DNA from 3 places in the Rugamonas sp. FW305-51 genome. Region 1 is predicted to be linked to each of the others. Evidence: predicted binding sites of a transcription regulator. Region 1 holds the regulator's gene; each other region holds the start of a gene.

Region 1 (2,264 bases):
TCCGCAAGCTGACGGTGGAAGAAAACATCCGCGCCGTGCTGGAAATCCAGCAAGTGAACGGCAAGCCTTTATCCAAGGCCGAAATCGATGAACGGCTCAATACCCTGCTGGCCGATCTGCAAATCGAGAAGCTGCGCGAGAACCAGGCGCTGTCCCTGTCCGGGGGCGAGCGGCGCCGGGTCGAAATCGCGCGCGCACTGGCGACCAATCCCCGCTTCGTGCTGCTCGACGAACCATTCGCCGGGGTCGACCCGATCGCCGTCATTGAGATCCAGCGCATCGTGCGCTTCCTCAAGGAACGCGGCATCGGCGTGCTGATCACCGATCACAATGTGCGCGAGACGCTGGGCATCTGCGACCGCGCGTATATCATCAACCAGGGCACGGTATTGGCGTCAGGCCGGCCAGACGACATCATCGCCAACGAATCGGTGCGTCGCGTGTATCTGGGTGAACACTTCCGTATGTAAGGTATGTAAGTAAAGCCATGAAACAGTCATTGCAACTGCGCACTTCGCAGCACCTCGCGCTGACCCCGCAACTGCAGCAATCGATACGCCTGCTGCAGTTGTCCACGCTGGAGTTGCACCAGGAATTGGAACAGCTGCTGACCGACAATCCGCTGCTGGAGCGGCTCGACGATCCGCTCGACCATTCCGTGCGGCTGCTGGCCGACGGCGCCATCAGCCAGCAAAGCGCGCCGGCCGAGGCGCCGCCCGAAGGCCCGCCCGGCCAGCAGCAGGATGCGCCCGCGCCGGCCGAGGCCGAGCCGTTCGAGGGCGCCGACGGCGACGCCGCGCCCGAGGGCGACATGGACTGGAGCGACGCCGGGCGCAGCAAGACGCCCGACGACGAGGACTCCCGGCCCCAGCTCGAAGCAAACCACTGCACCCTGCGCGAACACCTGATGGAGCAGATGCGGGTGACGGTGCTGGAAATGCGCGACCGGGCGCTGGTGGAAATCATCATCGACGCGCTCGACGAAAACGGCTACCTGGAAGAACCGCTGGAAGAAATCCTGGCCCGCCTGCCGGCAGAACTGGACATCGAGCCCGAGGAGCTGCAGACGGCCTTGTCGTTATTGCAAAGTTTCGACCCCGTGGGCGTGGGCGCCCGCAACGCCTCCGAGTGCCTGGCGCTGCAGATCAAGCGCATGCCGCACGTGCCGCTGGTGACGCGCCGCATGGCGCTGGCCATCGTGGAACAGCACCTGGCCTGGTTCGCCCAGCGCGACTTCAACAAGCTCAAGAAGGCCATGCAGTGCGACGACGAGGACTTGCGCGAAGCGCAGGCCGTGATCCGCCAGTGCAATCCGCACCCGGGCGCCGCGTTTGCCTCGGACGTGTCGGACTACGTGGTGCCGGACGTGATCGTCAAGAAGGCCCGCAACGGCTGGCAGGTCACCTTGAACAACGACGTCATGCCGCGCCTGCGGGTCAACGCCATGTACGCCAACCTGCTCAAGCAGGGCAAGGGCGAGGGCGCCATGGGGGCCCAGCTGCAGGAAGCGAAATGGCTGATCAAGAACATGCGCCAGCGCTTCGACACCATCCTGCGCGTGGCGCAAGCCATAGTGGAACGGCAAAAGAATTTTTTCTCGCACGGCGCCGTTGCCATGAGGCCCCTTGTGTTGCGTGAAATTGCTGATACACTGGGACTACACGAGAGTACTATTTCTCGGGTAACAACTCAGAAGTATATGCTGACCCCGCATGGCATGTTTGAGTTGAAATATTTCTTTGGCAGCCATGTCGCCACCGAAGCGGGGGGAGAAGCATCATCGACGGCGATACGTGCACTGATCGTGCAATTGACAGGAGCAGAAGACCCTAAAAATCCTTTATCCGACAGTAAGATTGCGGACATGCTGGGAGAACAAGGCATGGTGATTGCGCGACGAACTGTTGCCAAATATCGCGAAGCATTAAAGATCCCGCCAGTCAGTCTCCGCAAGTCTTTGTAGTTATCTGGTTCCTGCGCGCCCGGCCTGAAAGGGCAGCGCACTGACCGTAAGCGACATCATCTTTAGGAGTGTGTATGAATCTCACCATCAGTGGACATCATCTCGAAGTGACCCCAGCCATTCGCGAATATGTGCAGAACAAGCTGGAGCGCATCAAACGCCACTTCGATCAAGTGATTGATATTGCTGTCATCCTGACCGTAGATAACCTCACCGAGAAAGAGAAGCGCCAGAAGGCAGAGATCAATTTGCGCATGTCCGGCAAGACCGTGTATGTGGAGAGCCTGTCGCAAGACCTGTA
Region 2 (2,264 bases), on a different contig from region 1:
TGGCGGCGGGAGCGGCGGCGGCAGGCTTCACCTCATCGGCGGCCATGGCCGGCAGAGCTGCGCCCAAAGCGAAGAGGACGGTGACTCCGGCCAGCCATGTTGTTATCGTTTTTTTCATCAATCTTCCCCTTAGAGAGCGTCGTTACCGGTTTCACCGGTACGGATACGAATGACCTGTTCCAGGTTGTACACAAAAATCTTGCCGTCGCCGATCTTGCCGGTGCGGGCAGCGCCTTCGATCGCTTCGATCGCCTGGTCGACGATGGCATCGTCGACGGCCGCTTCGATCTTGGTCTTGGGCAGGAAGTCGACCACATATTCGGCGCCACGGTAGAGCTCGGTGTGGCCTTTCTGGCGGCCGAAGCCCTTCACTTCCGTGACGGTAATACCTTGCACGTTAATCGCCGACAAGGCCTCGCGGACCTCGTCCAGCTTGAACGGCTTGATGATGGCGGTAATCAGTTTCATGGCAGACTCGCTTAGAAAGTTTTCGTGATGGTCAGGACGGCGCCGGTCTTGGCCAGGTTCTTGCCGTTAGGCGCGATGTACGCTTCCGTATCGGCATAGATGGCGGCCAGCGACACGGAGGCGAAACCGAAGTCCTTGGTCACGCCCACTTTGTAGTCGGTGTAGCTGGACGCGCCGTTATTCTTCACGTTCTGGTGGCCCACGTGCAGGTTCAGGTTGTAGCCGTCGTACACGTCGTAGTTGAAAGCCGCGTCCAGGTAGCCGCTGTTCTTGCTGTCGGCAAAGCCGAACAGGTTGGTGGTCGAATGCGAGTACTTGAGCGAGAACGGGCCGGCGCTGAGCTGGCCGTACAGTTCGAAGGTGTTGGCGTTCGGGTGCAGGCCGTTCGATGGGTAGAAGTAGTACAGGCCGCCCACGTCGTAGGAAATGTCCTTGGCGATTTCGCCGCGCTTGCCGCCGTACAGATCCCATTCGACGTCACCGTCACCACCGGCGTCCTTGGTCCATTTGATGGTCGACAGCCAAGTGCCGGCGTAGAAACCGGTCGGGTTGTGGGTATAATCCGCACCGCCCTGCAGCGCCGGGTTCAAACGGGTTTGCGAAATGCCGCGGTAACGGTAATCGCTGGCCAGGCCAATGTTGTAGCTGATTTCATTGTCCGGTTTTGCCTCAGGTTTCGCGTCTTCCGCGCGGGCCACGCCCATGGAAGCGAATGCTAAAGTCAACGCTGCGGCAAGAGTGAGCTTCTTGGTAAGGCATTTCATAACGATTTCCTTTAGGTTGAACTTGGTTAGCAGATGCGGTTTACAATTTAGGCTGAAAAACAAACGTTCCCTCCTTCTTTAGCAGAATGCGTGCCAGCTTGCGTTAAGGCAAGGGCGCTATAAAAGAGGCAAGCGTGTGCCGCTTGCTGGGGCAGCGGACGGCATCCGCGCGCGGACCGGAACAACTGTCACAGAATTCGCACCATATTAAAGCCGGGGTGCACCGCAATGGTGCGATGCATTGCCGACAACATCAAGGACTATCATGGACATGAACACTTTTTTTAATGACTTGCAGAGCAAGATCAACCAGGCAATCGAGAATTCGCCGGCAAAAGATATCGAAAAGAACGTCAAATCGATGATGACGCAAGGCTTTGCCCGTCTGGACCTGGTCACCCGCGAAGAGTTCGACGTGCAGGCCCAGGTGCTGGCCAAGACCCGCAGCAAGCTGGAAGCACTGGAGGCGCGCGTTGCCGAACTGGAAGCACGCTTGACCGCAGAAAAGTAATGTCATATCCGGACCGGGCGCTCGCACCGGTCCGCTGTGCAGCGGGCCACGTCGAGGCCGCCTGCTTTCCCCAGCTTGCCCCCGCTGTGTGACAGCGTGATGACCGTCGCATGGATGCGACACCTCCGTCCCTTGGGGCAGCTCAATATCGCACCGCCATAACGTCCTACGATTTCAGCAGCCTGTCCCCTTCCCCACCCAAGGATACCGATGAGCTTAGCTGTGCTGAAAAGCCGGGCGCTGGCCGGGATGGCGGCGCCGGAAGTGAGCGTGGAAGTGCATCTGGCCAACGGCCTGCCCTCCTTCACCATCGTCGGCCTGCCGGAAACGGAGGTCAAGGAGGCGCGCGACCGGGTGCGCGCCGCGATCCAGAACGGCGGTTTCGAGATGCCGGCCCAGCGCATCACCGTCAACCTGGCGCCGGCCGACCTGCCCAAGGAATCGGGCCGCTTCGACTTGCCGATCGCGCTGGGCATCCTGGCCGCGTCGCGCCAGATTCCCGGCCACCGCCTGCACCATTA
Region 3 (2,264 bases), on a different contig from region 1:
TATGGCTGAAGTGGTACCAGTACAGCAGCATGGAGCCGAACGATGCCATCAGACGGTCGGCGATGTCGCGCGCGCCGGGCACGTTGTGGTCGTCCTTTTCCGGCAGGGTGCAGCCCAGCACGGACACGCCGGTGCGCATCACGTCCATCGGGTGGGCCGATGCCGGCAGCGCTTCGAGCGCCGACTTGACCGACTGCGGCAAGCCGCGCAGCGATTTGAGCTTGCTCTTGTAGCCTTTCAGTTCGGCGGCGGTGGGCAGCTTGCCGTGCACCAGCAGGTAGGCGATTTCCTCGAATTGGCAGGTGTTGGCCACGTCCAGGATGTCGTAACCGCGGTAGTGCAAATCGTTGCCGGTCTTGCCGACGGAGCACAGCGCGGTATTGCCGGCGGTCACGCCCGACAGGGCAACGGATTTCTTCGGCTTGAAGGTGGCGACTTGTTCAGCACTCATTTGATCTCTCCAGATGTTCTATGTTTGGGATTGCGATTTTGCGATTGCGGTGTAAGGCTTTGCCTGTTGTTCCTGCGATTACTTCTTCTGCGCCTGGAACAGCGCGTCGAGCTTCTGCTCGAAGCTGTGGTAGTTGATGCGCTCGTACAGTTCCATGCGGGTCTGCATGGTGTCGACCACGTTCTTCTGGGTGCCGTCGCGGCGGATCGCGCCGTAGACGTTTTCGGCCGCCTTGTTCATGGCGCGGAAGGCCGACAGCGGATACAGCACCAGGCCCACGTCGGCGCCGCGCAGCTCGTCCACCGTGTACAGCGGGGTGGCGCCGAACTCGGTGATGTTGGCCAGCACCGGCACCTTGACGGCCTTGGCGAACTGGGAATACATGGGCAGGTCGGTGATCGCTTCCGGGAAGATCATGTCGGCGCCCGCTTCCACGCAGGCGATGGCACGCTCCAGGGCCGATTCCAGGCCTTCCACGGCCAGCGCATCGGTGCGCGCCATGATGACGAAGTTCTCGTCGGTGCGGGCATCGACGGCGGCCTTGATGCGGTCGACCATCTCCTGCTTGGAGACGATCTCCTTGCCCGGACGGTGGCCGCAACGCTTGGCGCCGACCTGGTCTTCGATGTGGATGGCGGCGGCGCCGAACTTGATCATGGACTTGACGGTGCGCGCCACGTTGAAGGCGGACGAGCCGAAGCCGGTGTCGACGTCGACCAGCAGCGGCAGGTCGCACACGTCGGTGATGCGGCGCACGTCGGTCAGCACGTCGTCCAGGTTCGAGATGCCCAGGTCGGGCAAGCCCAGCGAACCGGCGGCCACGCCGCCGCCCGACAGGTAGATGGCCTTGAAACCGGCGCGCTTGGCCAGCAGGGCGTGGTTGGCATTGATGGCGCCCACCACCTGCAGCGGGGATTCTTCTTGTACGGCTTTGCGGAATGCGGCGCCGGCGGAGTATTGGCTCATGTCAGACCTTTCGTTGGTGCGTGTGGGTGGTTGCGCGGTAGCGCGTTGCGTCACTTATTGCAAGGGACGTGCCAGCGCGTGCCGGCGCGCCGCGGCGGTGGACAAACCCAGCAAAATCAAGCACTTGGCGCATGACAGGCAGGAAAAATTGTTGAGCATGCAAGTATCCGATGTTGCAACGAGGTTGCAACGATGTTGCATCGAAGTTTCGCAGTGGAACATTGAAACGTAGTGGCGTACAATTGAAACATGCGCCATTCCACTCCCCTGCCCCTGGACAACACCGACAAGCCCGTGATCTGGACCGTGTCGGTGTCGCGCCTGTACGACCTGTTCCGCGACATCACGCTGGAATACGACGAGCTGGCCACCATCGAACCGATCAACCTGGGCTTCGACGAAGCGGCGCGCCACATCCGCGAACGGATGGCCACCGAGCGCTGCGACGCCGTCATCGCGGCCGGCTCCAACGCGGCCTATCTGAAGGGCCGGCTGTCGGTGCCGGTGGTGATCGCCAAGGCCAGCGGCTTCGACGTGATGCAGGCGCTGGCGCGGGCGCGCCGGGTGTCGGACCGCATTGGCGTCATCACCTACCAGGACCCGATGCCGGAGCTGGCCGAATTTGCCGCCACCTTCGGCTTCTCCATCGTGCAGCGCACCTACGCCACCGAGGAGGATGCACGGGCCCAGATCAATGAACTGAAGGCGGCCGGCATCCAGGCCATCGTCGGCGCCGGCCTGATCACGGACCTGGCCGAGGAAGCGGGGCTGACGGGCGTGTTCGTCTACTCGGCCGCCTCGATCCGCCAGGCCTTCGACGACGCGCTGGAGATGGCGCGCCTGACCC

What was found. The regulator sigma-54, encoded in region 1, starts transcription at its own class of promoters, with help from an activator protein. The targets are predictions, from matches to a motif close to TGGCANGNAANCTGCTTT.
Region 2: the regulator sigma-54 is predicted to act here: its motif matches at 1,311-1,328, upstream of AC3WOS_RS06020 (TorF family putative porin).
Region 3: the regulator sigma-54 is predicted to act here: its motif matches at 1,474-1,491, upstream of prpB (methylisocitrate lyase).

Annotation. Positions count from the first base shown of each region.
Region 1 covers NZ_JBYSZG010000041.1:23,315-25,578, reverse strand. The annotation lists gene lptB (LPS export ABC transporter ATP-binding protein) at 1-470, shown strand, start outside; gene AC3WOS_RS22465 (RNA polymerase factor sigma-54) at 488-1,963, shown strand; gene hpf (ribosome hibernation-promoting factor, HPF/YfiA family) at 2,038-2,264, shown strand, end outside.
Region 2 covers NZ_JBYSZG010000005.1:187,643-189,906, forward strand. The annotation lists gene AC3WOS_RS06010 (ammonium transporter) at 1-118, opposite strand, end outside; gene AC3WOS_RS06015 (P-II family nitrogen regulator) at 130-468, opposite strand; gene AC3WOS_RS06020 (TorF family putative porin) at 480-1,232, opposite strand; gene AC3WOS_RS06025 (accessory factor UbiK family protein) at 1,498-1,743, shown strand; partial or broken gene AC3WOS_RS06030 (YifB family Mg chelatase-like AAA ATPase) at 1,954-2,264, shown strand, end outside.
Region 3 covers NZ_JBYSZG010000021.1:47,288-49,551, forward strand. The annotation lists gene prpC (bifunctional 2-methylcitrate synthase/citrate synthase) at 1-451, opposite strand, end outside; gene prpB (methylisocitrate lyase) at 530-1,417, opposite strand; gene prpR (propionate catabolism operon regulatory protein PrpR) at 1,667-2,264, shown strand, end outside.